DNA from 4 places in the Comamonas terrigena NBRC 13299 genome. Region 2 is predicted to be linked to each of the others. Evidence: predicted binding sites of a transcription regulator. Region 2 holds the regulator's gene; each other region holds the start of a gene.
What was found. Region 2 encodes LexA, which represses DNA repair genes until DNA is damaged. Its sites were predicted from a motif close to ACTGTATNNNNATACAGT; they were not measured.

Region 1 (7,681 bases), 1.1 Mb from region 2:
TGCTGCTGATGCACGGTGCGTCCTGGCTGGTGTTCAAGACCGAGGGCGAAGTCGCCCGGCGCGCAGCCAGGTACGGCGTGCTGTTTGCGCTGCTGACCACCTTGCTGTTTGCCGCCGCCGGCGTGTGGCTGGGCAGCATCAACGGCTATGTCATCACCAGCGAGATCAGCCACATCGGCCCCTCCAATCCGATGAACAAGACCGCTGCCGCAGTCGCTGGCGCCTGGATGCACAACTTCCAGTCCTACCCCGCGCTGTGGGTCGTGCCCGGTATCGGTCTGGTCATGCCGCTGATCGTGGCCCTGGGCCTGCGCAGCCGCCGCGAATGGCTGAGCCTGCTGGGCAGCGGCCTGGCGATTGCCGGCATCATCCTGACCGTGGGCGCTGCCATGTTCCCCATGATCCTGCCGTCCACCGTCGATCCGCGCTTCAGCCTGACGGTGTGGGATTCCTCCTCCAGCCATGTGGTGCTGTTCATCATGCTGGTGTGCGTGCTGATCTTCCTGCCCTTGATCCTGGCCTACACCAGCTGGGTGTACGCGGTGCTGCGCGGCAAGGTTGATATCGCTGCGATTGCCACCGGCAAAGGCCACTCTTACTAACCGGTAGAAAGGAATTCGATATGTGGTATTTCGCGTGGATTCTGGGCCTGCCACTGGCCGCCGCTTTTGCTGTGCTCAATGCCATGTGGTACGAGCTGATGGATGACGAGGCCACCCGCCGCCGCATCCTGGAGCGCACCAGCAAGCTGCCCGAGTAAAGGCCGCAGGCACAGTGCCTTTCGTCGCTGCATGGCGGCGGAGTCGCAGAGACTTTGCAGAGCCGCGGTGACCGAAGGTGCAGTCAGCCGCTCCGGATTCGGTCGCCCGTTCGGGTGCCCAGGCAAGGCCTGGTGCTGTGATGGCACCAGGCCTTGTGTTTTTGGGGGCGGCGCATAGCAGAGGATGCAGGCCCGTTTTGTACCGCCGTTGACATCTGGTCATGCAACAAAGCGTGTGCATGCGGTGCACAGCCACCGATTGCTGCTAGGGTAGTCCGGTCAAGATTCCCATCTCTATCGCACAGCAAGGAGGAGCCGTGATGGAAGCGCGCAGCGAACCGATTTCCCGCCAACACCACCGCAAAGAGGGCCTGGGCACCACCGGCCGATGGGCGCTGGTGGCCGTGGTGTTGCTGGGAGCGGGCTATGCCGGTTGGCACTACTGGGGCAGGGCGCCGGCAGCCCTGGAGACACCGCCTGTCGCAGCGCCCGCCCCTGCGGCCCCGGCGCCCACCATCACGGAACCCGCACCGGCAGCGCCTGCGGCGGAGCCGGCCGCTGACACCTCCCATCCGCTGGAACCAGCGGCCGACGCCCAGGGCCGCCCGCCGCTGGCCGGTGGCGATGGCGACGGCCTGGCCCAGGCTGTCACGGAATGGCTGGGGCGTGAACGCACGCTGCGCTTTGTCGCCACCGACGCTCTGGCACGCCGCATTGCGGCCACGGTGGACAACCTGGCGCGCAGCCAGGCGGCCTCGCGCTTGTGGCCGTTGCACCCGGTGGGCGGGCGCATGGCCGTCACGCAGACCGACGACGGACGCATGGAGATCGCGCCAGCCAACGCCGCGCGCTACGAAGCCGTGGTGCGCTTTGTCGTGGGCCTGGATGTGGAGCAGGCCGGTGTCCTGTACCGCCGTGTCTACCCGGTGCTGCAGCAGGCCTATGAAGAGCTGGGCTATCCCGGCCAGCGCTTCAATGACCGGCTGGTGGCGGTGATCGACCACCTGCTGCAGACCCCCGAACCTCCCGGGCCGCTGGCGCTGAAACTGGTACAGGTGCAAGGCCAGCTGGCGCCCCAGCAGCCGTGGCTGCGCTACGAGTTTGCCGATGCGGATCTGCAGTCCCTGTCGGCAGGGCAGAAGATCCTGCTGCGCATGGGCGTGGAACACACCCAGCGCATCAAGGCCCAGCTGCGGGCACTGCGGGCGCAGATCACCCGGCGCTGAGCAAAAGGCCCGCGCCCTGCGGAATGCACGGGTGCAGCCCTTCGCACTTCGAGGGCTGCGCACGCAAAAATGGCCTGCAGTTGCAGGCCATTTTTTTGTGGTCGGCGCAGGGGCTGACAGCGCAAGCACCAGGGCAGCGCCGTACCCCTGCAGGTACTCAATCCTGCGGGTCCTTGCCGCCCTTGGGGTCCTTGGGCTTGGCACGGCCGGTGAGCTTGTCCTTGATCTCCAGCACCCGCGTCACGGCGGCGCCCATGCCCATCAGCTGCATGGCGGTTTCGGGTTGCAGGCGCTGCACATCGTCAAACCAGGTCATCAGCTTTTCGATCAGCTCGTACATCTCCTGCATGCGCTTTTGCGCATGGCGTTCGTCGTCGGACTGGGCCTCTTCCAGCAGGGCCGAACGCAGCATGGACTGCGTGGGCTCGATCTCGCGGCGGCGGCGCTCCTCGGCCAGGCGGCGGAAGATGTCCCACACATCCTGCGGCGCCTCAAAATATTCGCGGCGGTCACCGGGCTGGTGGCGCAGGTTCACCAGGCGCCACGACTGCAGTTCCTTCAAGCCCATGCTGACGTTGGAGCGCGAAAACTCCAGCGTCTCCGCAATCTCTTCCGCATTCAGCGCGCGCGGCGACAGAAACAGCAGCGCGTAGATCTGACCCACCGTGCGGTTGATGCCCCAGCGGCTGCCCATCTCGCCAAAGTGGGAGACGAACTGCCGGTTCAGGGAAGGAAGGGGTTGAAGCTGACTCATAAAGGAATTGTGCCTGTGAATTTAAGAATTTCAGCACTTCCTGAAATTGTCCGCAATGCAGGCTGGGCCGGAGGGCGGCCGCGCCGAACGGTGGCTTGCATCGGGGTCACCGGCCCGGCGCGGGCGGGCTCAGCGGTGCAGTTCGCCCGCGTTCTCGGGCTGGAAGTCGATGCCGTCCACCCGCACCGTCACCTTCTGGCCCGTGGGGCTGGGCATCTGGAATTCGTCGCCCACGCTCAGGCCCAGCAGGGCAATGCCCACCGGGGCGAACACCGACACCTTGTCCGCGCTGCCATCCATGTCCTTGGGGTAGACCAGGGTCAGGGTGTTGCTCTTGCCGCTTTCCAGCAGGGTGAAGCGCACGGTGGAATTCATGGTCACCACGGTGGCGGGCATCTGGGCCGGCTCCAGCACATCGGCACGGTCGAGTTCGGCTTCCAGCACGGCGCGGCCCGGAAACTCGCCCGGCATTTTCTCCAGCAGGGCTTCGATGCGCTCCAGGTCCAAGGTCGACAGAGTGATGGTGGGCTTGCGCTCCATGGCGGTGCTCCTTGCGGGATGGGGTGAAAGTCGGTCCGCCAGGCTCAAAAAAACAAAAGCCCACACGGACAAAAGCCCGGGCAACGGGGTTGTCCGGGCCAAGGCAATGAAAAGCACCAATTTGGTGCGCTGTCCGTATTGTGGCGCTTTGCCGCGCTCCTGCCAAGCCATCTCGCACGCTGCCAGTGCGAATTGCTTCGGCGGCGTGCAGCTTTCAAAAAAGGAGCTAGCTGTGGGCGCCGGTATTTGCTGGGAAGCGCTGCGGCACCGGCCACACCGTCTCCGGGCCTGACGAAACCGCCACTGAACAAGCCCCTGCTTGCATCAAGGTTCCGGCACCTGTATTGCTTGAATAACTGTATTTATATACAGTTATCTCATGTCTTCCTATCGCGACCAGCATTCCGATCTGCCCGCCCAGCCCGTGCCGCTGCACAAGGGCCGGGGTGCGGCCAGCTGGATCGCCCACCGCTTTGCACGCGATGCCCGGGAAGCGTTTGACGATGGCTGGGCGGATCCGGCGGTCAATGCGGCCGGCGCAGAAGGGGACGACGGCGAAGCGGCAACTGCCTTGCGCACGCAGCTGGAATGGGAGCAGTGCAAATCCGCCCTCAGCCGGCATGACTCTCCCGACCTGCCGTTTCACCTGGGCCTGAATCCCTACCGGGGCTGCGAGCACGGTTGTATCTACTGCTACGCCCGGCCCACGCACAGCTACCTGGGCTACTCGCCAGGGCTGGACTTTGAAACCCGGCTTGTCGCCAAAGCCAATCTGCCCGAGGTGCTGGGGGCCGAGCTGTCCCGCCCCCGCCATGTGGCCGCACCGGTGATGCTGGGTTCGGTCACCGACTGCTACCAGCCCATTGAGCGCGATGTGGGCCTGACCCGCCGCACCATCGAAGTGCTGGCCGCCGCGCGCCACCCGTTTTCCATCGTCACCAAGGGCAGCGGCATCGAACGCGACCTGGACCTGCTGGTGCCGCTGGCCCGGCAGAACCTGGTGGCGGTCTATGTCACCCTGACCACGCTGCAGCCCGATCTGGCGCGCAGGCTGGAGCCCCGCGCCGCCGCACCGCACCGGCGCCTGCGCACGGTGCGCGCCCTGGCGGAAGCCGGCGTGCCCGTGGGGGTAAGCCTGGCGCCGCAGATCCCGTTCCTGAACGACGACCTGGAACAGGTGCTGGCCGCCGCGCAGGCCGCCGGCGCACGCCAGGCCTTCTATGCCGTGCTGCGCCTGCCGTGGGAGCTGGCGCCGCTGTTCGAGGAATGGCTGCGCCTGCACTACCCGGACCGCGCCCAGCGCGTGCTGGAGCGGGTGCGCGATCTGCATGGCATCAGCGAGGAGGGCCGTGCCGAAGGCAAGGTCTACCAGAGCCAGTTCGGCCAGCGCATGAAAGGCACCGGCGCCTGGGCCGACATGCTGGCCCAGCGCTTTTCCCTGGCTTGCCGCAAGCTGGGCCTGAACCGCGAGCGCGTGCAGCTGGACTGCAGCCAGTACCACCCCAGCCTGCTGGGTGGCCAGCAAAGCCTGTTTTGAGTACGGATGACCGTACAAGAAAAAGGTGAAACCGCTGTGCGGCGGCGCCCGCCGCTAGGCTGCAGCCGGTGTATTCGCACAACGAACAAAACAGACAAAAAAATAGACAACAGCGCGCGAATCCCATGGGGACATCGGCCCCTGTACAGGCACTGCGGCCCAGCGGCTGGCGCGGCTCACCCCCCACATGCGCCCCACACACCATGCATACCTCCTGCCTCGCACGCTGCGGCCGTCGCCACAGCGGTGCGCTGGCCACGGCCTGTGCAGCCGGGATCGTGTTGGCGCCAGGCATGTTGTCGATGATGAAGACCTGTCCCAGCGCGCGGCTTGCATGGTCGGCGAATGCCTGAGTCACCACGTCGGTGGGGCTGCCTGCGGCAAAGCACACTACCAGCTTGATGGGCGTCGCAGAGGCTATGAAAAGTGCAACTGCCAGCGATGGGCAAGCCCGCATCGCATGCGATTTTGTCGTCGGTAAAGCGGTACTGGCCACACCAGCTCCAGGCCTGACGGGACCGCAACTGAACAAGCCCCTGTCTGCATCAAGGTTCCGGCCTACCGTTTCACCTGAGCTGGGATCCCTGGCGGGGTTGTGCGCCGCAGTGGTGGAGATCCTCGAAAGCAGCGCGGACCGGGATCGTCACGTTTTAGCTTCAGCTTCGGAGCATCTGCGATGCAAGGATGTTGGATTCACATCCTGTCGACTGTTAGTTCTTGCGCGGGTGTATGGGTTGCCCAGGGGTATCCAACGTCGTAGTCAAAATGCGGCCGTGGGTGGAATCTGTGACAAACAGCTGCTTGCGCTGCACGCCGCCAAAAGCCAGGTTGGTGGTGGAGCTGCCTGGCACACCACGCAGCACCTGCACCGGTTCAGCCCGGTGGTTGAGCACCCACACATGGCCCAGTCCGGGGTTCGCCACCAGCACATGGCCTTGAGCATCGACAGCCAAACCGTCAGGGCCGCTCGGCCCATACGACGTAAAGAACTGGCTGACCTTGGCCACACTGCCATCGGGCAACAGCGGCACCCGCCACACGCAGTTGCCCCGTGTGACCGCCAGGTACAGAACGCGTCCATCGGGCGACAAGGCCACTCCGTTGGGGCTGGGCACGTTGTGCAGCAGCAGATCAAGCTGGCCGTTGGGCCGCAGGCGGTACAAGCGTCCGCTGGGGTCATGCAGGCCGCTCTGCCCCTGGTCCGTGAAGTACAGATTGCCTTCGGCGTCAAAGATCAGATCGTTCACACCTTTGAAGCTCTCGCTGTTGCGACGCTCCAGGAACGGGGTGACAGCGCCGCTGGCCACATCCAGGCGCACCAGCCCGTTCTTGTAATCCGTGATCAGCAAGGTGTTGGCATCCAAAAATTTCATGCCATTCGGTTCGCCGTCGTACTCGGCCACCAAGCTCCACATGCCCTGCGGGTCAATGCGGAAGATGCGGCCCCAGGGAATGTCGGTCACGTACAGATTGCCGGCTCCGTCAAACACCGGGCCTTCCAGGAACGAGTCGGTGATGGTGCCTCCCCGGTTGGCATCGGCCCAAACGCTGGGCGCGGGGCGGCGGAAAACGTCCGGCATGACGCTGAACGTTTCCAGTTCGCGGACTTCAGGGGGCTGCAGCAGAAACATAAGAACAGCTTTCCTATTTGTGAAACATCAAATCCCGGCCCGCCGGATCCGACCAGTTGGCTGGGCAGGGACATCCAATGGGATTTTCAACAGTGATCGAACCCATAGAGCTGGCCCGGGTTGTCCGACAGGACGCGGTGCATGGCCGATGCGGAGCCGCACCAGGCTTGGAGCAGATCGACCAGGTCGGCGTCATTCACGCTACCCGGAGCCTCGGTGGTGTGCGGCCAGTCGCTGCCCCATACCAGCCTCTGCGGAGCATCTCTGACCAAGGCATGACCCAGGGGCAGGGTGTCGGCATAACTGGGGCCGTGCACCGACGAGCGCATGTAGGCCCCTGAGAGCTTGACCCAGGTCCGGCCACCATCGAGCAACCGGCGCAGCACCCCATAGGCCTCGGCTGCCGGACCTTCGGATGGATCTATGTGCCCCAGGTGGTCGATGACCAGCGGCACCGGCAGCTTGTGCAGCCAGGGTGCCAAGGCCACTATTTGCTCAGGGTGGGCAAACACCTGCAGGTGCCAGCCTGCGCAATCCCTGTGGCGAACCACCTTATCGGCCAGGGTGGTCAGCATCTCGGCTGTGGTGCGTCCCCAGGACTGGGGCGAGACAAAGTTCACCCGCAGCCCGCACACACCGCGGGATGCAAGATGGGTCAGTTCAGAGGCATTCACCGTGGCATCCACCACAGCCACACCGCGTGCGCTGTCGCCCAATTGCGCCAACGCATCGAGGGTACAGGTGTTGTCGGTGCCATAGGTCGATGGCGTCACGACCACCGTGCGCGATGTCCCCAGGCGCTGCTGCAGCATCCTGTAAGCTGCCACGGGAGCCGAGGGCGGTGTGCGATGCCAATGCGGCGATGGAGCGAAACGCGCGTCAAAAATGTGCATATGGCTGTCGCACGCAAGCGCAGGCAATGTGCATGAAGGGCGGTTCACGCCTGCGGAATGCGGCACGGGTGTGGATAGCGGCGGCAGCTCCATCGCTTCAGTCCAGCTTGATGTGGCCCTTGCGCACCACCTCGCCCCATTTCGCATCCTCCTGCTTCAGGAACACAGCGAAATCGGCGGGTGTCGATCCAATAGCCTGGGCACCCAGGTCGGAAAGGCGCTGCTTCACGGCATCCTCCTTCAGCACTTCGGCCAGGGTCTGCTGCAGCTTGGCCGCCACAGGCTCGGGCGTGCCGGCCGGCAGGAACACCCCGTTCCATTCATACGCCTCATAACCGGG
Region 2 (7,681 bases):
TGGCGCGCCAGGCTGCGCAAAGCGGCGCCACCCGCGTCGTGGTGGCCGGTGACAGCCCCGCCATCCTGCAGGCCTGCGCCGAACACGGTGTGCAGGCGGTGCTCACGCGCGAAGACCACCCCAGCGGCAGCGACCGCCTGGCCGAGGCCTGCTCCGCGCTGGGCCTGGATGGCGACGACATCGTGGTCAACGTGCAAGGCGATGAGCCCCTGATCGATCCGGCATTGGTCGGCGCCGTGGCCTGCCTGTTGCAGGACCGCCCGCAGGCCAGCATGTCCACCGCAGCCCACCCCATCGAGACTCTGGTGGACTACCAGAACCCCAATGTGGTGAAAGTGGTGTGCAATGCCGTGGGTCTGGCGCACTACTTCAGCCGCGCTCCCATTCCCCACCACCGTGACCAGAATGGCACCGCCTGGTGGCAGGCCACGCAGACCAGTGCCAGCGCAGGTTATGGCCCACTGCGCCACATTGGAATTTACGCATACCGGGCAGGGTTTTTGCGCCAGTTTCCGCAGCTCACACCCGCGCCGACCGAGCAGGTGGAAGCGCTGGAACAGCTGCGCGCGCTGTGGCACGGCCACCAGATCGCCGTGCATGTGACACAGCATGCGCCCGGCGCTGGCGTGGACACGCCCGAAGACTTGGAGCGCGTGCGCGCGCTGCTGGCCGGTCGCTGAACTGTCACAAAGCGCAAAATGAGAGCGGTTTATGCTCACGTTTCCATGATTTGCATGCAAAAGCCTCTTTAAGTCCTGTAAACATAAGCATGCAAAGCTCTCATTTTTGCTTTTCCCGACAAAAGTCTTCTACAAGATCGCAAGTCACTCTTGCACAAGACCTGCACACAGCCCGGCACCAGCGTGCTGGCGGCACACCGTGCACCGCCTCGGTGCTTGCAGGCACATGGCGTGCCGTCAAGCGGTGCAGGCCCCAGCGCCGTGTAAGCGCCTGTCAGGTGCACGCGTGCTATCCTTGCCCGCGAAAAAACATATGCCGGTCCGCCATCCACCCAGCTTGACGCTGGGTTTCTTGTGTCGGACCGCTGCCACGCTTTCATACATCCCGAGGAATTCCATGAAACTGATCTTGTTGGGCGCACCTGGCGCCGGCAAAGGCACGCAAGCCACTTTCATCTGCCAGAAATACGGCATTCCACAGATCTCCACCGGCGACATGCTGCGCGCCGCTGTCAAGGCCGGCACCCCCCTGGGCCTGGAGGCCAAGGCCGTGATGGACGCAGGCCAGCTGGTCAGCGACGACCTGATCATCAATCTGGTCAAGGAACGCATCGCCCAGGCCGACTGCGCCAACGGTTTCCTGTTTGACGGCTTCCCCCGCACCATCCCCCAGGCCGATGCCATGAAGGCCGCCGGCGTGAAGCTGGACTACGTGCTGGAAATCGACGTGCCCTTCGACGCCATCATCGAGCGCATGAGCGGCCGCCGCAGCCACCCCGCTTCGGGCCGCACCTACCACGTCAAGTTCAACCCGCCCAAGGTTGAAGGCAAGGACGACGTGACTGGCGAACCCCTGGTGCAGCGCGAGGATGACAAGGAAGAAACCGTCAAGAAGCGCCTGGATGTGTACAGCAACCAGACCCGCCCTCTGGTGGACTACTACAGCAACTGGGCCAAGGCCGACGCTGCTGCAGCCCCCAAGTACCGCGCCATCAGCGGCACGGGCACCGTGGAAGAGATCACCGCCCGCGCCCTGGCCGCCCTGGCTTCCTGATCGAATCAGAGCCCTTGCGGCAGTGACGGGCGCTGGCCTGCACTGCCGCCCCATAAAAAAGGCTGGTGACAACACCAGCCTTTTTTATGGGGCGCGGGAACTGACTGCCTGAATTCCGGACGCGCCTGCCTTGCGCCAAAGGCCTCACAGCATGCTGTCGACCCGCCGGTCTTGCGCACGCCCCGCGTAAAAGCGCATCTTCTCGGCATACATGGCCTGGTCGGCCCGGTGCACCACCGCTTCCATGCTGGCCCCCTCCCGCCCGCAGGCATGGCCCATGGCCAGATGGATGGTCTGCCCGGGGTAGAACTGGTTGTTCAGCTCCAGCAGCGACAGAATGCGCTCCTGCATGGCCTGGGCACCGCGCTCGTCGGTGCCGGGCAACAGCACCATGAATTCGTCACCGCCGATGCGCGCCGCGCAGGCCGGCGCATCCACCGCCTTGGTCAGCACCTCGCCAATACGGCGCAGCATGGCATCGCCTGCGGCATGGCCGTGGTCGTCGTTCACGCCCTTGAGACCGTTCATGTCGATGGCAATCACCGACAGCGGCCATGGCCCCTTACGCGACAACCGGTTGAGCTCTTCCGTATAGAAGGCACGGTTGCGCAACTGGGTCAGCACATCGTGCTTACCCAGGTATTCCAGGTAGGACTCGGCCTTTTTGCGGGCCGTGATGTCCACCAGCGACAGCAGCACCAGATCCCAGTTCCGGACATGGCTGTTCATGATGGCGAACTCCATGTGGATGTGCAGCACATCGCCAGTCAGCGAATAGTTCACCACCTCACGCTGCTGCACCAGCTTGCCATCCCACAGATCCTGCAACTGCTCGGCAAAGGAATCGTACATCTCGCCCCGGAACACCTGGGACAGGTTGTGCAGCAGATTGGCCTTGCTGCTGGCGCCGAACATCTCCAGTGTCTGCTGATTGACGTCGATCACGCGGATTTCCTGCATGCAGCGGGTGACGAACTCAGGGTGCACCTTCAAGAACGTACGGAAGTCGCGGATGCCGCGCTCGCGCACCTCGTCCAGCAGTTGCTTGACCGCGCTGAAGTCTTCCACCCACAGCGAGACCGGGGAGTGGGCAAACAAATCCCGCGCGTACTGTTCGCTGGCCTGCAGACGCTGCGTGCTCATCACCTCGGCGGTGATGTCTTCCAGCGACACCAGCACACGGCTCCAGCTGTCTTCATATCCGGGCAGCACGCGAAAACGCACCTGAATGTCCATGCGCCGGCCATCCAGCGCGTAGTTCACCGAGCGGTTGGCGAAGCTCAGCTGCCCGTCCCACAGGGCCAGCAGCTCGGCGACGATGCTGTCGTGCATATCGCCGCGGAACACCTCATCCAGGCGATTTTGCAGCGTGGCCTGGTCAGGGGCCTTGAAAAGCTCCAGCGTGTACTGGTTGACGCGCAGCACCTGGAAGCACTGGCTGCATTGCTGCACGCGCCGGGAGTCCTCGCGGAAAAACTGCTGCAAATCGGTGACGCCTGCTGCGCGCCATTGCGCGAACAACTGCTTGAGCCCGCTGTAATCCTCCATCCACAGGGATATGGGGGCGAGGTCAAACATGTCCTCAAAATCCAGGCCGCTCGCGAGAGAATTGGTCACCACTAACACCTCCGTGCGCGATTATTGCTTACCGCGCTGGGTGCACATTCCTCTTCTCTACCGGTTGTAAGTTTTTGTGAGAATTTCGTGCGCGCCACGCGACAGCTCCGTACAGCTGGCGCTGTGCAGACCCCGGGTTGGCGAGATTTTCCAGCGGACCTCGACTGCAACACGCTATCGCCTGCCTACCTGCGGGTTGGGCTCGCAGGCCTGCACGTATTCACGCCGCGCAACAAGCCCGCCCCCCACCCTATGGCGGCGTGGCCTGCCGCACCGGCACGGATTTCGGGCTAGCGGTCCGTGCGCGGCCAGCCCATCAATTCCAGCATCAGACTGGTGCGCGCCTTCACGGCAGACAAGGCGCTGACACGGCTGTCATCGGCGTCTTCGGCCTGCACAATGCGCCCGCGCTCGCAACGCGTGCTGCGGCGTACCGCCAGGCCCCGGCTTTGCGCCACTTCGAGTGCGGCATCCAACGCCTGGTGGGTGGTGCCGTTGCCTGTGCCGGCCACCACCAGCCCGCGCACGCCAGCGCTGCACAGCGCCTGGACCACCGCCTGCATCACCGGCCCGCTGCAGCCTGCATGACTAACCAGGATTTCCACCTGAGGCCATTCGGCAGGCGGGCGCAGCGCGCCCACCGGCGGAATCTTCGGCGCCGACAGAGCGGCCCCGTCCACGGCGCCGGCCCAGCGTACCCGCCCCTCTTCCACCCAGCCCTGCGGGCCCCTGTCACCGCCGTCAAATGCGTCCACCCGGTAGGGATGCACCTTGCGCACCTGGCGGGCACTGAACACCAGCCCGGCCATCACGGCCAGCACGCCGCGCCCGGCCGCATGGACATCGGCTGTGCAAATCACAGCATCCCGCAGATTGCCAGGCCCATCGGCCGAAATGGCACTGGCCGGACGCATGGCACAGGTCAGCACCACGGGTTTGGCTGGCTGCAGCACACACTGCAAGAACCAGGCGGTTTCTTCCAGGGTATCGGTGCCGTGGGTGATGACAATGCCCCCCACATCGGCACGCTCCAGCAATTGGCTGCAGCGCACTGCCAGCGCATGCCAGGTGGTGTGGTCCATGTCCTTGCTGTCCAGCTGGGCCACTTGTTCGGCCTGCAGTGGTGCTTTTGCAACGCGTTCCAGGTCGGGCACCGCCTGCAGCAGTTGCGCCACACCCAGCTGTGCCGGACGGTAGCCCACATGGGCCCCCGCAGAGTCCGCGACCCCGGCAATCGTGCCGCCGGTCCCCAGAATGACGATGGTTTTGCCACTTTCCACTTGCAGTCCTTTGCAAACTGGTCAAAAATACAGGTACTGGATGAACGCACAGTATTCATCCCCATTGATCGAGGAATGCCCATGGACCACCCCAAGCTCACCCCCCGGCAGCAGCAGATTCTGGATCTGATCCAGTCTGCCATCAGCCGCACTGGCGCGCCCCCAACCCGGGCCGAGATCGCCAGCACGCTGGGTTTCAAGTCGGCCAATGCCTCGGAGGAACACCTCAAGGCCCTGGCCCGCAAGGGCGTGATCGAGCTGGTCAGCGGCACTTCGCGCGGCATCCGCCTGTGCGTGGACACCGTGCGCAGCATCAACGCAGCCCGCGGCAACGTCTTTGCCCTGCCTCTTACCGCCATGCAGCCGCTGCTGCTGCCGCTGGTGGGCCGTGTCGCTGCAGGCTCGCCCATTCTGGCCCAAGAACACATCGACCAGACCTATTCGGTGGAAGCCAGCATGTTCGCCCACAAGCCCGACTACCTGCTGAAGGTGCGCGGCATGTCCATGCGGGACGCCGGCATCCTGGACGGCGACCTGCTGGCCGTGCAGTCCACCCATGAGGCCCGCAACGGCCAGATCGTCGTGGCCCGCCTGGGTGATGACGTCACCGTCAAGCGCCTGCGCCGCACCGGCTCGCAGATCGAACTGCTGCCAGAAAACCCCGACTACCCCGTCATCCAGGTCAATCCCGAGGAGCCCTTCGCCATCGAAGGGCTGGCCGTGGGCCTGATCCGCAACTCGGCGCACATGTAGCGCACGGCCCTTCTACCGGGCTTCCAGTGGCGCGCTCAGCGTTGCCACCCAGGCCCTTGACCGCGGAAGCGCCGCCCAGCCGCTTCCGCCACCACCACGGTTCTGTACTGCGGCCTGCGCGGCCGTGCGGGGCCGTTTTGCCCAGAATTTGTCTCTCCGATCAGGTGTGTGCAGCCTGAGGGAGTAGGTTTGCCCGGAAAACTGCACAACAGAAAGCGAGCTCCCCCATGCGCCTGTTCACCACCTCCAGCACCCCGGTCGGCTTTACCCTCACTGCCCCCTTGTCCATGCCGATCCAGCGCCATCCGGGCCTGCGCGCCCATCGTGCGGCAGCGTCTGCTGGCACAAACGCAGCATCCGCCGCCAGTGCCAACGACAGCCGCTATTTCAGCGTGGCCATGGACGACAAGGTGCGCGTCCTGCGTCGCGACGTGGGCGACCGCGCCCGCATGGTGCTCAGCGGTCGCATGGCCGATGTCTGCGCCGCCCTGGAAAACATGAGCCGCGCCGAAACGGTGTCCTTGGCTGGCTGAGCCATGCCGCCCGGCGCCGCCATACGCGGCCCGTGTGCGGCACCAGATCCTGCGCAGGGAGAATTGCAGCGTCCGAACTTGCCAGGCCTGCGCGCGCAAGGGGCGCAATCCCGGAACATCTGGCAGTCCGGCGGACTGCCCCCGTACTGCAGCGCATGCACCACGGCAACCGGCTTCAGGCTCGCCTACACGCCATCTGCCCCTGGCCGCACCGCCCTGTTCTCGTCTGTCACAGCAGGCAGCACACGGCCTGCACAAATACCGCACTGCTGCACGCAGAGGGCACAATGGCGGCATGAGCCAGATTTCTGCCCACATCGCCGACCTGCGCAAGAGCTACGAGCGCGCAGAACTCAATGAAGACGCATCCAAAGCGGATCCCCTGGCACAGTTCGACCAGTGGCTGCAGGAAGCCGTGAGCGCGCAAGTGGCAGAGCCCAATGCCATGACCGTGGCCACGGTAGGCAACGATCTGCGCCCCAGCACACGCATCGTGCTCATCAAGGGCTATGACGCACGCGGCATCGTCTGGTACACCAATTACGACAGCCGCAAAGGCAACGAGCTGGCGGGCAACCCGTTTGCAGCACTGCAGTTCCACTGGGTAGAGCTGGAGCGCGTGGTCCGCATCGAAGGCCGGGTCGAACGCGTCAGCGACGAGGAAAGCGACACCTACTTCCACAGCCGCCCGCTGGACTCCCGCATCGGCGCCTGGGCCAGCCCGCAAAGCCAGGTCATATCCAGCCGCAGCGTGCTGGTGGCCAACGCCGCCAAATATGGCGCCCAGTTCCTGCTCAAGCCTCCGCGCCCCCCGCACTGGGGCGGCTTCCGTCTGGTGCCCGACCGCTGGGAATTCTGGCAGGGCCGCAAGAGCCGCTTGCACGACCGTCTGCGTTACCGCACCGAAAGCGGGCCAGACGACAGCCAGGTTTGGGTACGTGAACGACTTGCGCCCTGAATAGCGCTTTTTGAACGAAAACCGCTCAAGTCCCCGCAGCGTACGCCGATACAACACATATCGGTGTACGCGCCAAGTCTAGGCGGTGCGCCCAAGCCCCGGCGCTCGCGCAGCCGGGGCTTTTTCTATGTCCCAGACGCGGCCCCTGGGCTGTAGCGCATAGGCATCGCGGGACACTGGGCAGCGTCTCAGCCCCTCCCGCGCCCTTGCACCGCCAGCGGGTGCATTGCCTCGCGCCATGTCCCACGGCCTCGCATCAGTACTGCCTGCAGGCTGTCTGCTGCATACGCCCCATACAACGCAGCAAACCCTGGAAGCCCGCTGCGACCAAGGCCATGGGAGCGAACGCGCCCCCGATATGTGTGCCCCCGATGTGTCGCAGCCTCACCAATAGCACAGCAGCCCCGCTGTGCCGCACGGTGCAGGCTCACCGCGGTGACCTAGGCCCAGCGCTGCAACACCGTCAGCACCACCGGCAGCGTGACCAGGGCCAGCGCGGTGGAAACCGCAATGCTGGCCGTGACTTCGTCCTCCCCCACTTCATAGCGCTGAGTAAACAGAAACACATTGGCGCCCACGGGCAAGGCCGCAGCCAGCGCCATGGCGGCCATCGCCGGGCCGCGCAGACCCAGCAACCAGGCACAGCCCAGGAATACGGCGGGGTGCACCACAGTCTTCACCACGGCAATGCGCAGCGCAGCACTCAGGTTACCCCGTACCCGGCCATAGGCCAGCGTCACCCCCACCAGCAGCAGCGACATGGGGCCCAGCGCCTGCCCCATCAACTGCAGCGGCGTATCCACTAC
Region 3 (7,681 bases), 1.9 Mb from region 2:
GGTCCAGGTGGCCGTGCACACGCCGGTACACAGCGGTGTGGGCGGGCTGTTGACCTACACGCACACCACCGCCCTGCCCCCCGGCACGCTGGTGCGGGTGCCGCTGGGCAACCGGGAGCTGCTGGGCGTGGTCTGGGACAGCCCGGCCGATGCCGAGCCGGTGCCGAATGCCCAGCTCAAGCCCGTGCGCAGCGTGCTCGATGGCCTGCCTCCGCTGGACGCCCGCTGGCGCCGCCTGGTGGCGTTCGCCGCCCAGTACTACCAGCGCAGCCTGGGCGAGATTGCGCTGACCGGCCTGCCCCCTGCCCTGAAGGACATGACGGCCGAACAGTTGGCCCGCCGGCTGGCGCCCAAGTCCAAGAAACTCAGCAAAAAGGCCCAGGCCGCGCTGGATGCCCAGGCCGTGGCCGACGCCGCAGCGCCAGCGCCCGCCTTGCCCCCTACGATTGCACTCAGCGCCGAGCAGCAGGGCGTGTGCGCCCAGATGGACCAGCACCCCGGCCCCTTTCTGCTGTACGGCGCCACCGGCAGTGGCAAGACCGAGGTCTATATGCAGCGCGTGCAGCAGGCGCTGCTGGCCGCCACCGACACCGGCTTTCCGACCCAGGCGCTGGTGATGGTGCCGGAAATCAACCTCACTCCCCAGCTGCTGGAACGCTTCACGGCCCGCTTTGCCCCGCAGTTCGGCCCGCAGGCCGTGGTCAGCATGCACAGCGGCATGACCAACCCGCAGCGCCTGAAAAGCTGGCTGGCGGCCCACACCGGCCAGGCCCGCGTGCTGCTGGGCACGCGCATGGCGGTGTTCGCCAGCCTGCCGGGGCTCCAGGTCATCGTGGTCGACGAAGAGCACGACCCCAGCTACAAGCAGCAGGAGGGGGCACGCTATTCCGCCCGCGACCTGGCCGTGTGGCGGGCCCGTTCCCAGGGCGCCCAGGTGATTCTGGGCAGCGCCACCCCGTCGCTGGAGAGCTGGCACGCCAGCGAGCCCGCCGACAGCGGCGGACCGGGCCGCTACCTGCGGCTGCACATGCCCAGCCGCATTGGCGCGGCCGAGCTGCCGCGCGTGCGCCTGGTGGACATGCGCCAGCAGCCCCGCAAAGCGGTGTTCTCCCCGCCGCTGATCGCGGCCATCACCGAACGCGTGCAGCGCGGCGAGCAGGCGCTGGTGCTGCTCAACCGCCGGGGCTTTGCTCCGGTGCTGTTCTGCGCCGACTGCAACTGGAAGAGCGACTGCCCCCATTGCAGCGCCCACCAGGTGTTCCACAAGGGCGACCGCACGCTGCGCTGCCACCACTGCGGCTTTACCCAGCGCGTGCCGCATGCCTGCCCGGAATGCGGCAACCCCGACATCCTGCCGCTGGGCAAGGGCACGGAGCAGCTGGAGGAAGAGCTGGAGCGGCTGCTGCGCAATGTGCAGCGCCCCGACGGCAACCCGGCCCGCGTGGGCCGTATCGACGCCGACACCACCCGGCTCAAGGGCGCGCTGGAGCAGCAGTTGGACCAGGTGCACAGCGGCGAGATCGATGTGCTGGTGGGCACGCAGATGGTCGCCAAGGGCCACGACTTCCGCCGCATCACGCTAGTGGCCGCCGTACAGCCCGACGGAGCCCTGTTCAGCAGCGATTTCCGTGCGCCGGAGCGCCTGTTCTGCCTGCTGATGCAGGCCGCCGGCCGCGCGGGGCGCGATGGCTCGTATGTCGCCGCCCAGGACAGTCGGCCCGAGATGTGGGTGCAGACCCAGGATCCGGAGCACATGGTGTTCCAGGCGCTGCGCCAGCACGACTACCCGCGCTTTGCCCAGCGCCAACTGCGCGAGCGCGAGGATGCGGGCATGCCTCCCTTCGCCTTCCAGGCCCTGGTGCGCGCCGACGCCCGGACCCAGGAGGCCGCCCAGGACTTTCTGCGCGCCGCCAGCGATGCGGCACGCCAGGGCGAGCTGCCCCATCTGGACGATGTGTTTCTGTACCCGCCCATCCCCATGGCCATGCAGCGCGTGGCCGATGTCGAACGGGCGCAGATGCTGATCGAAGCCACCGACCGCCGCGCGCTGCAGCGCTTCCTGCATGCCTGGCAGCCCTGGCTGCACTGGGTGCGCGGCCAGCCCCAGCACAAAAGCCTAGTGCGCTGGCTGGTGGATGTGGACCCGCAAAGCCTGTAACACCTCCTCTGGTACCGTCACCTGCGCCCGGGGCCCCGGGCTGCGTCAGCGCGGTGTGCGAAACGGCGCGCCGAGCACTCCCATATTGAGAGCAGCCAGAGCACACCTGACAATTCCCCAAGGCAGATTTCACGCCCAGCCCCACATCCCCGGCACAGAACGTGCAGAGAGGCTGTTGCACCGTGCGCGCGCCGCACCATGGCTGTGCGGCGCCGCTGGCAAGTCCGGATTAGCCCCATTGCTGCCCGGCGGCGGCGCGCGCAAGGTGTGCAACCACTCACCACAACCCAGGGATTGTCCATGCGTCTTGCTCCCCGTACTGCCCGCTTCACCCTGCACCGTCTGGCCGCAGCCTCCGTGGTCACGGCTTCACTGTTGCTGGCCGGATGCGCCACCCAGTCCAGCTCCACCGCGGCCCCCATGGCTGCAGCCCCGGCTGCCGCACCGGCCCCTGCCGCCCCGGCGGCACCTGCGACCCAGCCCGTTGCGGCCGGACCCAAGGCCAATGTCGTGGTGCTGGCCACCGGCGGCACCATTGCCGGTGCCGGCGCCTCCACCATCAACAGCGCCACCTACACGGCCGCCAAGGTGCCGGTAGACAAGCTGCTGGCTGGCCTGCCCGAACTGGCCCAGGTGGCCAATGTGCGCGGTGAACAGGTCTTCCAGATCGCTTCCGAAAGCTTCACCAACGACAACCTGCTGGCCCTGGCCAAGCGCGTATCGGCCTTGTCCAAGCAGGGCGATGTGGACGGCATCGTGGTCACCCACGGCACCGACACCCTGGCCGAGACCGCCTATTTCCTGAGCCTGGTGGTGCACACCGACAAGCCCATCGCCGTGGTCGGCAGCATGCGCCCCGGCACGGCCCTGTCCGCCGACGGCGCGCTGAACCTGGTCAATGCCGTCAGTGTGGCGGCGTCCAAGGACGCACGCGGCAAGGGCGTGCTCGTCACGATGAACGACGAGCTGAACACCGCCCGCGATGTGAACAAGGACATCAACATCCAGACCGGCGCCTTCAAGAGCCAGTGGGGCCCGCTGGGCATGGTGGTGGAAGGCAAGAACTACTGGTTCCGCGCCCCCGTGAAGCGCCACACCAACCAGTCCGAGTTCAACATCGACAACATCACGCAGCTGCCCCAGGTGGACATCGTCTATGCCTACGGCACCGTGCAACCCACGGCCGTGAATGCCCTGGTGGCCGGTGGCGCCAAGGCCATCATCCATGCCGGCACCGGCAACGGCTCGGTGGCTGACCGCATGGTCAAGCCGCTGCAGGATGCCCGTGCCAAGGGCACCATCATCGTGCGCTCCTCCCGCGTGCCCTACGGCTTTGTGCTGCGCAACGCCGAGCAGCCCGACGACAAGTACGACTGGGTCGTCGCCCACGACATGCGCCCTGAAAAGGCACGCATCCTGACCATGCTGGCCCTGACCCGGGGCGCCGACACCAAGACGCTGCAACGGATGTTCTGGGAATATTGAGCGGCGCCACGGCCCGCAGACCGGACCGTTCTCAGGCACTGCCGCAAAGCAGGTCCGGGCTTCCGGCCCCGCCAGCGGAGCCATCCCCATCGGCCGGTGCCAGCGACGTCTGCACCGGCCGCTGTTTTTTCACCGCGCTCCGTCGGGGTCCGGAGGCCTCCCCGAAAAGCGAGGCCCCTCGCCTCCCAAGCGCGGCAAGACGGAAAAGACCGGTTCTGTCTGGGCTGCCCGCCTACGCGGCCGGCGCCAGCCAGGTCACTGCCGCCGAGAACGTGACAAACGCCAGCGCGGTGCTGACCAGGATGATGCGCGCCACGCGCCCGCCATGGGCACCAAAACGTTCGGTCAGCAGCGACACATTGCTGGCACTGGGCAGGGCCGACACCAGCACCAGCGCCACCATGGCCTCGGTCGACAGCGGCAGGCCCAGCGCCACGGCCGCCTGGCAGGCGGACCACACCAGCAGCGGGTGCACCAGCAGCTTGACCAGTGCAATCGGCACATAGTCGCGCGGGGCCAGCTGTTCGTGCAGGTTCATCTGCGAACGCGCCAGGACCGCCCCGATGGTGAACAGCGCCACCGGCGAGGCAGCGCCCGCCAGCATGGCCACGGTTTTGTCTATGGGTCCGGGCAGCTCGAACGCCAGGGCCGATGCCACGGCCCCCAGCGCAATCGACCAGGGCATGGGGTTGGACAGCATGCCCCTGAGTGCCTTGCGCAGCGCCTGCACGGCCCCGCCCTCCCCCTCGCCCAGCCGCGACAGTGCAATGCACAGCGAGGTGGTGATCACCATGTCCAGCGCCATGGTCAGTATCACCGGACCGGCGCTGCCCTCGCCCAGCAGTGCCACCAGCAGCGGCACGCCCATGAAGCCGGAATTGGGAAAAGCGGCCACCAGCGCGCCAAAGGCGGCGTCGTTCCAGCCCCAGCGCCGCAGCGTCAGCGCCAGGGTGGCGGCCACCAGCGCCAGCCCGCACAGCAGGTACACCCCGGCCACCACCGGATCCAGCAGCTGGGCAATCGGGGTTTGCGCCCCGAAGCGGTAAAGCATGCATGGCAGGGCAAAGAACAGCACAAAGGTGTTCAGGCCCGAAATGGCCGACAGCGGCAGCACACCGCCCCGCGTAGCGATATAGCCACACAGCACCAGCGCGAAGAAGGGAAAGGTAACGATCAGAACGGACAGCACAGGCCAGGATTGTCGCTGCACCGCAGCACGATGCAGCCCCGGAAAAATCCGGTGTCCCGCAAAGCACAAGGCCGTGGCCGGGTGCCGCGGGCGCTGCGGCGGTGTCCGGACAGGCCGCCCGGCGGGCGGCAAGCGCCTTGTCCACCGATCGCCCGCCATGGTGAAAACCTTGCACAAGATATCTGTTGGCACAGCAGGCGCAGCGTCCGCAGCAGGCCCTCATGCTCTGGCCCCAGGAACGCCTGCCCCGCGGCTAGCGCCTTCCCCGGCACTGCATGCATTTACAGACGAATACCTTGATTAACACTGATCTGCAGAAGAAATCCGGAAAGCCGCGCCATGCTCTCGCACCCAACTCCGTATCATTTGCGTCCAACCACCTTTAATGATTCCGCCCGCCGAGGCGACGTCGTTCTGCATTCATGTCCGCTGGTCTGAACCTGGCCCAACTCCAAGCCGTCCACTACACCGAAGGGCCCTGCCTTGTGCTGGCTGGTGCCGGCTCGGGCAAAACACGGGTGATCACGCACAAGATTGCCAAGCTGATCGAGAACGGCATGGCCCCGCGGCGCATTGCGGCCATCACCTTCACCAACAAGGCCGCGGCCGAAATGCGCGAGCGCGCGGCCGGACTGATCGGCCGCCAGGCCAAGGATGTGCTGGTCTGCACCTTCCACGCCCTCGGGGTGCGCATGGTGCGCGAAGACGGCCATGCACTGGGGCTCAAGCCCAGCTTCAGCATCCTGGATGCCGACGATGTGACCGGCATCCTCAAGGACTGCGCCGGCGGCACCACCGACGTGGCCACCGCCCGCCAGTGGCAATGGACCATCAGCAACTGGAAGAACGCCGGCTGGGACAGCCGCAAGGCCCTGGCCCTGGCCCAGGACGACCACCAGCGCAGCATCGCCCTGATCATGCAGCGCTACGAAGAGCGCCTGACCGCCTACCAGAGCGTGGACTTTGACGACCTGATCGGCATGCCCATGCGCCTGCTGCGCGGCCACCCCGAGGTGCGCGAGAAATGGCAGCGCATCCTGGGCCATGTGCTGGTCGACGAGTACCAGGACACCAATGCCACGCAGTACGAGCTGCTGAAGATGCTGGTGGGCGAGCGCGCGCATTTCACGGCCGTGGGGGACGACGACCAGTCCATTTACGGCTGGCGCGGCGCCACGCTGGACAACTTGAAGAAGCTGCCCATCGACTACCCCCACCTCAAGCTCATCAAGCTGGAGCAGAACTACCGCTCCACCTCGGCCATTCTGCGTGCCGCCAACAATGTGATCGGCCCCAACCCCAAGCTGTTTCCCAAGACCCTGTTCTCGGAACTGGGCGAGGGCGAGCCGGTGCGCGTGGTCGACTGCGACACCGAAGAACATGAGGCCGAACGCGCCGTGGCCCGCATCCAGAGCCTGCGCGCGGGCGTCAACCCGCAGCCGGCGTGGAAGGATTTCGCCATCCTCTACCGCGCCAACCACCAGGCCAAGCCGTTTGAAAAGGCGCTGCGCAAGGCCAACATCCCGTACAAGGTCTCGGGCGGCACCAGCTTCTTCGACCGGGCCGAAATCAAGGACCTGTGCGCCTGGTTCCGGCTGTGGATCAACAACGACGATGACCCGGCCTTCCTGCGCGCCATCACCACCCCGCGCCGCGGCATCGGCCACACCACGCTGGGCAAGCTGGGCGAATTCTCCGGCCAGCACAAGCTGTCGATGTTCGGCGCACTGTTCAGCCACATGCTCGAAGCCGTGGTACCGAAGAAGGCGCACGAAAGCCTGCTCGAGTTCGGCCGCTACCTCAATGACCTGGAATACCGGGCCCGCCACACGCTGGGCGCCGAGGCCAGCCGGACCTTCATGCTCGACTGGCTCAAGGAGATCGGCTACGAGCAGCACCTGTACGACAGCGAGGACAGCGAGTCCGTGGCCGCTGCCCGCTGGAGCAATGTGCTGGAGTTCTGTGACTGGATGAGCCAGCGCGCTGGCGGCCAGATCGAAGACGCGGCCGGCACCACCACCCAGACCGAAGTCAAGAGCCTGCTGGAAGTGGCCCAGAACATTGCCCTGCTCTCCACCATCAGCGAGCGCGAGAAGGAACAGGACATGGTGGTCCTGTCGACGCTGCACGCCTCCAAGGGCCTGGAATGGCCGCATGTGGTGCTGGTCGGCGTGACCGAAGGCATGCTGCCCTTCAAGCTGGACGACGACAACGGCAAGCAGGAAAAGGTGAGCGACGACATTGCCGCCCGCCTGCAGGAAGAGCGTCGCCTGATGTACGTGGGCATCACCCGCGCCCAGCGCACGCTGGCCGTCAGCTGGACCAAGCGCCGCAAGAAGGGCCGCGACATGGTGCAGTGCCAGCCCAGCCGTTTCATCAAGGAAATGAACCTGGACGCGGCCACCGCCAAGGAAGACCCGCGCGAAAAACTGCGCAAGCTGCGCGCGGAATTTGCCGCGCGCTCCACCGTGCAGCAACCGGCGCCATGACACCGCCCTGTGAACCCATGCCCCTGATTCCGTTTGTACCCCCGCGCCTGCGCACCCTTGCCCTCATCGCTGCCGGTGCGCTGGCCTCCGTCGTACAGGCCCAGAACAGTGCCTCCGATGCAGCCGGCTGCCTGGACGCCTGGGACATGGGCGCGGCGCAGCTGCAAGGCGAATGGACGGCCACCGTGGCCGCCCAGCCCGATGCCGCCCTGCTGCAACTGGGCCCCCACCCCGAGTGGAAAGGCACGGTCAAAGGCACGGTCGAGCGCGCCGGCACCCGCCATGCCATGGTGGGCGATGTGAACCGTGGCGCCGTGACGCTGGAGGAATCGGCCAACGGCATCAACATCAGCGGCACCT
Region 4 (7,681 bases), 2.2 Mb from region 2:
TTTTCACGCGTTTCTGCCACCTGTACCAGTGCCAGCACCTCCTGGTCCAGCGGCACCCGCACCCAGATCGAGGCCACGCGGATGTCCACGCCGCGCAGATCGTCGTCGCGCAGCTGTACCTGGCCGATGCTGGCTTCGAAGCCACCGCCGGTTTCCGGCGGCATGGGGAACTCGCGCTCGCCCGACAGCAGCACGCCTTTGGCGCCCAGCACCTGGTAGTACACCATGTCGGAATCGTCGGCGCGCAGCAGCTCGCTGGCCGGACGCGGCATGTGGAACTGCAGCTGCCCGTCGCTGACCACCAGCAGCTGCGCCAGCGCCTGGGCGTTGTACTCCAGCGCACGGTCGAACGGCTTGTTGGCCAGCTCCTGCGCCACCAGCCAGGTCAACGCCAGCGACACCGGCCACAGCAGCAGCAGCGGCGTGAGCATCCAGTCGAGGATCTCGCCAAACAGGGACCGCTGCTCACGCTGGAAGATGTTCAAGGTGCAGGTTCACGCCAGGGGCCGGCAAAGGTGGCCCGGAACAAAACCGCCACGGCGGACACCGCGGCGCAGGACAGGCCGCGCGCACCGGGCGCGCAGCCCCTCAGTGGTTGATCTTCTCCAGACAATAGCCCAGGCCGCGCACGGTGGCGATGCGGATGGGACCGCGCTCGATCTTCTTGCGCAGGCGGTGGATGTAGACCTCGATGGCATTGTTGCTGACCTCTTCGCCCCACTCGCACAGGCGTTCCACCAGCTGGTCCTTGCTGACCAGACGGCCTGCACGCTGCAGCAGCACTTCCAGCAGGCCCAGCTCGCGGGCGGACAGCTCCACCATCTTGCCGTCGATGGTGGCCACGCGCCCGGCCTGGTCGTACACCAGCGGGCCGTGCTTGACGGTGCTGCTGGTGCCTCCCATGCCCCGGCGCGTCAGCGCACGCACGCGGGCTTCGAGCTCCTGCAGGCTGAAGGGCTTGGCCATGTAGTCGTCGGCACCGAAATCCAGCCCCTGCACGCGCTCCTCCACGCTGTCGGCGGCGGTGAGGATCAGCACCGGCAGCGCATCGCCCCGGCTGCGCATCTTCTTGAGCACTTCCAGCCCATGCATCTTGGGCAGGCCCAGGTCCAGGATCAGCAGGTCGAACTGGTCGTTGGTCATCAGCGCGGCATCGGCCTCGCTGCCACTGGACACATGGTCCACCACGGCACCAGCGCCGCGCAGGCTGCGCAGCAATCCATCGGCCAGCACCTGATCATCTTCGGCGATGAGTATGCGCATGGGGGTCTCCTGAAGGCGCCGCAGTCGGGCCGCGGTCGTTTATGTCTTGATGCTTCGGATGGCACTGTGAAGTGCGCCGCACCAGCCTGTCGGCCAGCCGAACCATTCTAGAAGCCGCCCATCCCCCGCACCAGCGGACTTCCCCCGGGAAAACACCCGGTTCACCTGTACGGAAGCTGACATTCACGCCGGTCTTGATGCAAGTCATTTCCGCGCGCATCCGGCAGTCCCCGGCCGCTGGCGCCGACAGACGGTACCGTGCCGTCCCGCGCGCCTGCCCACAGGCACTCAGGCCAGCGTGCCGCTGTCGCCGGCGTAGGCCTCCAGGCCAATCTGGACCACGGTGGCCACATCCTGGCCCACCGATTCCACAAACTCTGCCTCGGCCTGGGCCACGGCGTCATGGAAGGCCTGCAGCCAGTCCAGCCCGGTGGGCGTGAAGCACACGCGCCGCGCGCGCCGGTCGTGCGGATCGGACTCCCGCGTGACCAACCCCCAGGCCACGCACTGGTCCACCAGATCGGCCATGGCCTGCTTGCTCATGCCCGCGCGCTCGGCCAGGTCGGTGATGCGGTCGCCCGCCAGCGACAGGTGGCGGGTGATATGGATGTGCGCCGCACTCACCTGGTCGCGCGCCGCCAGGTTGGACAGCGCAAGCGGCACGGCCACATCGCGTGCCATCAGCTGCAGCACGCGGGCGTCGAACTGGCGCATGGCATGGCCCAGCAGCCGGCCCAGGTGGGTCTGGCGCCAGGCATCGCTGGGGGGAATGGCGTGGGGAAGTTCGCTCATGGCCCCATGGTAATTTAGTCAGGCAAACTGACTAAATATTTGTGGAATTGGCAAAACAGCACCCCTAAACTACTGTTCAAGCATCCAGCCTGTTATTCATTCCAGTGGCTGCACCCCATCCCGCCAAACCCTTCCAAGGAGAGTTTTCATGAACGCCATTGCCGCCAAGTCCGCCGACGCCAACAGCGAAAAAGCCAAGGCACTTGCTGCCGCCCTCGCCCAGATCGAAAAGCAATTCGGCAAAGGCACCATCATGAAGCTGGGCGAAGGCGAAGCGGCCCAGGACATCCAGGTGGTGTCCACCGGCTCGCTGGGCCTGGACATCGCTCTGGGCGTGGGCGGCCTGCCCCGCGGCCGCGTGATCGAAATCTACGGCCCGGAATCCTCGGGCAAGACCACGCTGACGCTGCAGGTCATTGCCGAGATGCAAAAGCAAGGCGGCACCTGCGCCTTCATCGACGCCGAACATGCACTGGACACCGGCTACGCCCAGAAGCTGGGTGTGAACCTGAGCGAAGTGCTGATCAGCCAGCCCGACACCGGTGAGCAGGCGCTGGAAATCTGCGACAGCCTGGTGCGCTCCGGCGCCGTGGACCTGATCGTGATCGACTCGGTCGCCGCGCTGACCCCCAAGGCCGAAATCGAAGGCGAAATGGGCGACCAGCTGCCCGGTCTGCAGGCCCGCCTGATGAGCCAGGCACTGCGCAAGCTGACCGCCACCATCAAGAAGACCAACTGCATGGTCATCTTCATCAACCAGATCCGCATGAAGATCGGTGTGATGTTCGGCTCGCCCGAAACCACCACCGGCGGTAACGCGCTGAAGTTCTACGCCTCGGTGCGCCTGGACATCCGCCGCACCGGCACCATCAAGAAGGGCGACGAAGCCATCGGTAACGAAACCAAGGTCAAGGTCGTCAAGAACAAGGTTTCGCCTCCGTTCAAGACCGCCGAGTTCGACATTCTGTTCGGTGAAGGCATCAGCCGCGAAGGCGAGATCCTGGACATGGGCGTGAACGCCAAGATCCTGGAAAAGTCCGGCGCCTGGTATGCCTACAACGGCGAGAAGATCGGCCAGGGCCGCGACAACTCGCGTGAATTCCTGCGCGAGAACCCCGCACTGGCCGTGGAAATCGAGAACAAGGTGCGCGACAGCCTGGGCATTGCCCTGCTGCCCGTGGCCGCCGGCGAAGACGCCGCCAAGCCCGCCAAGGGCAAGAAAGGCGACAAGAACGCCACGGTGGATGAAGACGGCGTGATCGGCTAAAGCCCCCGAGCGGTTGTCCCCTCGCCACGCCAGGGGACTGCCGCCGGGCCAGGGCAGCGCCTGCCTGCGGCCTGCAGCGCACAGGCCTACGGTCGCTGCCCGCCGCCGCGTCACCACACAGGTTTGCCATCTTTGCGCAGGGTTCCCTGCGCCTTTTTTGTTTCTTGAGCGTGCACCGCATGGGCTTTGCCAAACTCTCCCTCACCGGCCGCGCGCTGCGGCTGCTGGCCCAGCGCGAGCACTCGCGGCTCGAGCTGGAGCGCAAGCTGGCCGCCCATGTGGACGAAGGCGACGATCTGGCCGCCGTGCTGGATGCGCTGGAGGCCAAGAACTTCATCAACCCGGAACGGGTGGCCCAATCCGTGGTCTACACCCGCAGCAAAAAGCTGGGCACGGCCCGCGTGGTGCAGGAACTGCGCAACAAGGGCCTGGACGATGACACCGTGCGTGCGGCCACCGCACAGCTGCGCGCCACCGAACACGCCCGCGCCTGGGCAGTGTGGCAGCAGAAGTTCGGCCAGCCGCCCGCCACGCCCCAGGAACGCATGAAGCAGATGCGCTTCCTGTCCAGCCGGGGCTTTGGTGGCGAGGTGGTGAGCAAGGTGGTCAAAGGCCAGCCCCCCGATCCCGACCACAGCTGATGCCGCATCTGCCCTGTGCAGGGCCCCCGCCTCACCACAGCCGGCCCAGGACCCCGCCGGCCACCAGGGCCAGCAAGCCGCCGGTGACCAAGACGCCATAGCGGGCGCCCCCGCTGGCAAAGGCCAGCGCGCTTTTGGCCAGGCTGCTGCTGGCCAGCACACCCAGGACTCCCCAATGCGCCACCTCCAGCGGCACCACCCCGCTGGCCGCCATCTGGGCCACGCCAACGGCGGCGGCGTGCACCTCGGCCAGCGCCACCAGCATGGTGCTGGCCAGCACCCCGGCGCTGCCATAGCGCGCGCCCAGCCAGGCCGCCAGCAGTGACACCCCGGCAATCAGTGCCGCAATCCACAGCGCCTGCGACAGCTGGAAGGCCCGGCCGGTCGGCGCAGCCGCCTGGGTCTGCACACCTTGTGCGCGCCGCCACAGCAGCGCCACCACCCCCAGCAAGGCCAGCCCAGCCCCCACCAGGGTCCCCGCAGCCGTCTGCAGCAGGTCCGGAGACACCGCCCCCACCACGGCCACGAACAGCAGCAGCGACGCCAGATTGGCCAGCAACGCCGCCGCAGCGCAGGCACCGGTGTGGGCCGGTTCGACCCGCGCACGTTGACCCATACTGGAGACCGCAGCGGTGGACGAGGCAAAGCCGGCAAAGAAGCCCGCAATCGACAGCCCCCAGCGTGCGCCGAACAAGCGCTGCGCGACATGACCAAGCATGCCCACCGCCATGACCAGCACCCCAATGCGCCACACCATCAGGGGACTGACCGCACCCCAGGGATCGACGGGACTGCGGGAGAGCAGCGGCATGACCACCAGGGCCGCGGCCCCCAGCATCAGCGCATCCTGCAGCTCTTTTTCGCTGATCCACTCGCGGCTGAGCTTCTGCATCGGCACCTTGGCCTGCAACAGAATGGCCATCAGCACCCCCAGGGCGGCGGCCAGCGCCGCGTCTCGGGCGGCCAGCCCACCCAGCAGCGCGGTGAGCAGCAGGGCGATTTCGCCCGTCAGCCCCGGGTCCTCGCGGGCAGTGAAACCATAGGCCAGCCCCGTGAGCACGGCCACGGCCAGCAGGGCCGCAATGAACACGCCACTGCCCAGCATCCAGGCCACACACCCCAGCAACCCCACCAGGGCATGGGTGCGCGTGCCCGCCATCAGCGCCGGGGCGGCATGCATGCGCTCGCGGACCACCCCCACCAGCAGGCCCACACCCAGGGCGGCCAGCAGCGCGCGAAAAATCGCTTCCCCTTCCATACGCCTCCGGCCCAGGTTGCAGATGGCCGGATTATCGCCAGCGCAGCGGCGCGCCGGAAGGCGGCGTCAACGCACGCGCGTGGCGCCCCAGCAGACCAGCGAGCCCACCGTCACCAGCAGCACGCCCTGCCAGAACGGCCACCCTGGCTGCACCGACAGCCACAGACTGGCCCACAGCGCCGACAGCACCGGCGCGAAATACGAGCCCGCCGCCATCACCGCCAGATTGCCGCGCTGGATGCCATGCTCCCAGCAGCTGTAGCCGATGGCCGTGGACGCGCCGATCGCCAGCACCTCCAGCCCTACGCCCCAGGACCAGCGCAGGGGCACGGTGTCCACCGCCAGCCACTGCACCCACAGCACCACGGCCGTCAGCAGCACGAACAGGCCCACACCGTTGAAACCACCGCCGTGGATGCGTGACAGCACCGAATACACCGGCCACAGGGCGGCGGCCGCGAACGCCAGCGCATAGGCCAGCGGGTTGCTGCGCATATGGGCCAGCAACTCCTGCCACCAGGGCAGGTTGCTGCCTGCGCCATCCCCACTCAGCACCCACACCAGTCCCCAGATGCACAGCGCCACGCCCGGCCACAGCCACCAGCGCGCGCCCTGCTGGCGGCACAGCACGGCCAGCACGATGGTCAGGCTGGGCCAGAGGTAGTTGATCATGCCCAGCTCCATGGACTGGGCACGGTCCTGCGCCAGACCGATGGCCACGGACAGGCAGATCTCGTAGAGCACGAACAGCAGGCCGCAGCCCACCAGGTACACCTTGGAGACGCTGCGCAGCTGCGCCACGCGCGGCACGCCCTGCACCGCAAACAGCAGCGCGGCGCTGACGCTGTAGAGCATGGCCGCACCGCCTAAAGCGCCCAGCGCTTCGGACACCGAACGGATCAGGCCCACGGTGCTGCTCCAGCACAGCACGGCCACCAGACCGAACAGGGTGGCACGGCGCACGCTGGCAGCAGCGTGCGAAACAGGGGAAGCAGGAGTGGACATGCGGCGAAGAAACGGTGGATGACAGGGTGGGCGGCTGGCAGCGCACGCCGGAAAGCCGTGCCGCATGCGCTCACCGCCCCTGCGCAAGCGGCCGGCCGAAGCCGTTCCCGCCGCGCTGCGCCAACCGTGCGCAGGGCATTGTGCATGGCCGCAGCAGGGCCGTGGCGCAAAAAAGGCCCTCGCAAGGGCCTGGGTGGGAAACGCACGCGGGGTCGCTCAGGACTGCGTGTTGGCGGCCAGCGGGGTGACCGTGGCGGGCGTGGCAGACGCGGCGGCGGCCAGTTGGCGCTTGCGCAGGAACCGATAGGCCACGCCCAGCAGCACAAACCACGCGGGCGTGGCGATCAGCGCCTGGCGGGTGTCGGCTTCCAGCGTCAGCAGCACCAGGATGCCGGCGAAGAAGGCCAGGCAGGCCACGCACATGGCCACACCGCCGGGCATCTTGTAGCGGGATGCGGCATGCAGGGCTGCCCGCTGGCGGCGGTAGACGATGTACGACAGCAGGATCAGCGACCAGACGAACATGAACAGAATCGCCGACACCGTGGTCACCAGGGTGAAGGCCTCCACCAGATTCGGCACCACCCACATCAGGAAGGCTCCGCCCAGCAGGCAGACGCAGGAGAACAGCAGGCCCCGGGCCGGCACGCCACCGCGCGACAGGCGGTGGAAGGATTCGGGCGCATCGCCCTTGAGCGCCAGGCCGTACAGCATGCGGCTGGTGGAAAACACGCCGCTGTTGGCCGACGACGCGGCAGAGGTCAGCACCACGAAGTTGATGATGCCGGCCGCCGCAGGCAGACCCGCCAGCACGAACAGCTCCACGAACGGGCTCTTGCCCGGCACCACATCGCGCCAGGGGGTGACGGCCATGATGGCGATCAGCGCCAGCACATAGAACACGATGATGCGCACGGGGATCGAGTTGATGGCGCGCGGCAGCGTGCGTTCGGGGTCTTTGGCTTCGGCAGCCGTGGTGCCCACCAGCTCGATGCCCACAAAGGCAAACACGGCGATCTGGAAGCCCGCGAAGAAGCCCAGGGCCCCGTGCGGGAACATGCCGCCGTCGTTCCACAGATTGGCCAGGCTGGCCCCGCGCCCGGCGGGCGAGGTGAAACCGCTGGCCACCATGTACAGACCGGTGCCCACCAGCGCCACGATGGCAACGATCTTGATCATGGCGAACCAGAACTCGATCTCGCCGAACAGCTTCACCGTCAGCAGATTCAGGCCCAGCAGCACGGCCACGCAGGCGATGGCTGGCGCCCACTGCGGCAGATCGGGCCACCAGAACTGCGCATAGGCCGAGATGGCGATCACATCGGCAATGCCGGTGACGATCCAGCAGAACCAGTAGGTCCAGCCGGTGAAGAAGCCGGCCCAGGGGCCCAGCAAATCGGCCGAGAAGTCGATGAAGGAGCGGTACTGCAGGTTGGACAGCAGCAGCTCGCCCAT

Region 1: the regulator LexA is predicted to act here: its motif matches at 3,636-3,653, upstream of CT3_RS15650 (PA0069 family radical SAM protein).
Region 3: the regulator LexA is predicted to act here: its motif matches at 5,103-5,120, upstream of CT3_RS01915 (ATP-dependent helicase).
Region 4: the regulator LexA is predicted to act here: its motif matches at 2,127-2,144, upstream of recA (recombinase RecA).

Annotation. Positions count from the first base shown of each region.
Region 1 covers NZ_AP019749.1:3,417,738-3,425,418, reverse strand. The annotation lists gene cydB (cytochrome d ubiquinol oxidase subunit II) at 1-602, shown strand, start outside; gene cydX (cytochrome bd-I oxidase subunit CydX) at 623-760, shown strand; gene CT3_RS15665 (DUF3014 domain-containing protein) at 1,081-1,986, shown strand; gene CT3_RS15660 (GbsR/MarR family transcriptional regulator) at 2,144-2,740, opposite strand; gene rnk (nucleoside diphosphate kinase regulator) at 2,870-3,280, opposite strand; gene CT3_RS15650 (PA0069 family radical SAM protein) at 3,660-4,817, shown strand; partial or broken gene CT3_RS15645 (tripartite tricarboxylate transporter substrate binding protein) at 5,062-5,274, opposite strand; gene CT3_RS15640 (SMP-30/gluconolactonase/LRE family protein) at 5,528-6,448, opposite strand; gene CT3_RS15635 (amidohydrolase family protein) at 6,535-7,434, opposite strand; gene CT3_RS15630 (tripartite tricarboxylate transporter substrate binding protein) at 7,439-7,681, opposite strand, start outside.
Region 2 covers NZ_AP019749.1:2,349,985-2,357,665, forward strand. The annotation lists gene kdsB (3-deoxy-manno-octulosonate cytidylyltransferase) at 1-680, shown strand, start outside; gene adk (adenylate kinase) at 1,078-1,734, shown strand; gene CT3_RS10660 (sensor domain-containing diguanylate cyclase) at 1,879-3,312, opposite strand; gene CT3_RS10665 (asparaginase) at 3,642-4,631, opposite strand; gene lexA (transcriptional repressor LexA) at 4,713-5,384, shown strand; gene CT3_RS10675 (hypothetical protein) at 5,612-5,917, shown strand; gene pdxH (pyridoxamine 5'-phosphate oxidase) at 6,213-6,875, shown strand; gene CT3_RS10685 (AEC family transporter) at 7,316-7,681, opposite strand, start outside.
Region 3 covers NZ_AP019749.1:411,509-419,189, reverse strand. The annotation lists gene priA (replication restart helicase PriA) at 1-2,158, shown strand, start outside; gene CT3_RS01925 (type II asparaginase) at 2,579-3,643, shown strand; gene CT3_RS01920 (AEC family transporter) at 3,876-4,832, opposite strand; gene CT3_RS01915 (ATP-dependent helicase) at 5,255-7,321, shown strand; gene CT3_RS01910 (hypothetical protein) at 7,339-7,681, shown strand, end outside.
Region 4 covers NZ_AP019749.1:4,526,511-4,534,191, forward strand. The annotation lists gene CT3_RS20480 (sensor histidine kinase) at 1-485, opposite strand, end outside; gene CT3_RS20485 (response regulator) at 589-1,263, opposite strand; gene CT3_RS20490 (MarR family winged helix-turn-helix transcriptional regulator) at 1,552-2,055, opposite strand; gene recA (recombinase RecA) at 2,204-3,322, shown strand; gene recX (recombination regulator RecX) at 3,502-3,963, shown strand; gene CT3_RS20505 (MgtC/SapB family protein) at 3,995-5,221, opposite strand; gene yddG (aromatic amino acid DMT transporter YddG) at 5,288-6,226, opposite strand; gene cycA (D-serine/D-alanine/glycine transporter) at 6,443-7,681, opposite strand, start outside.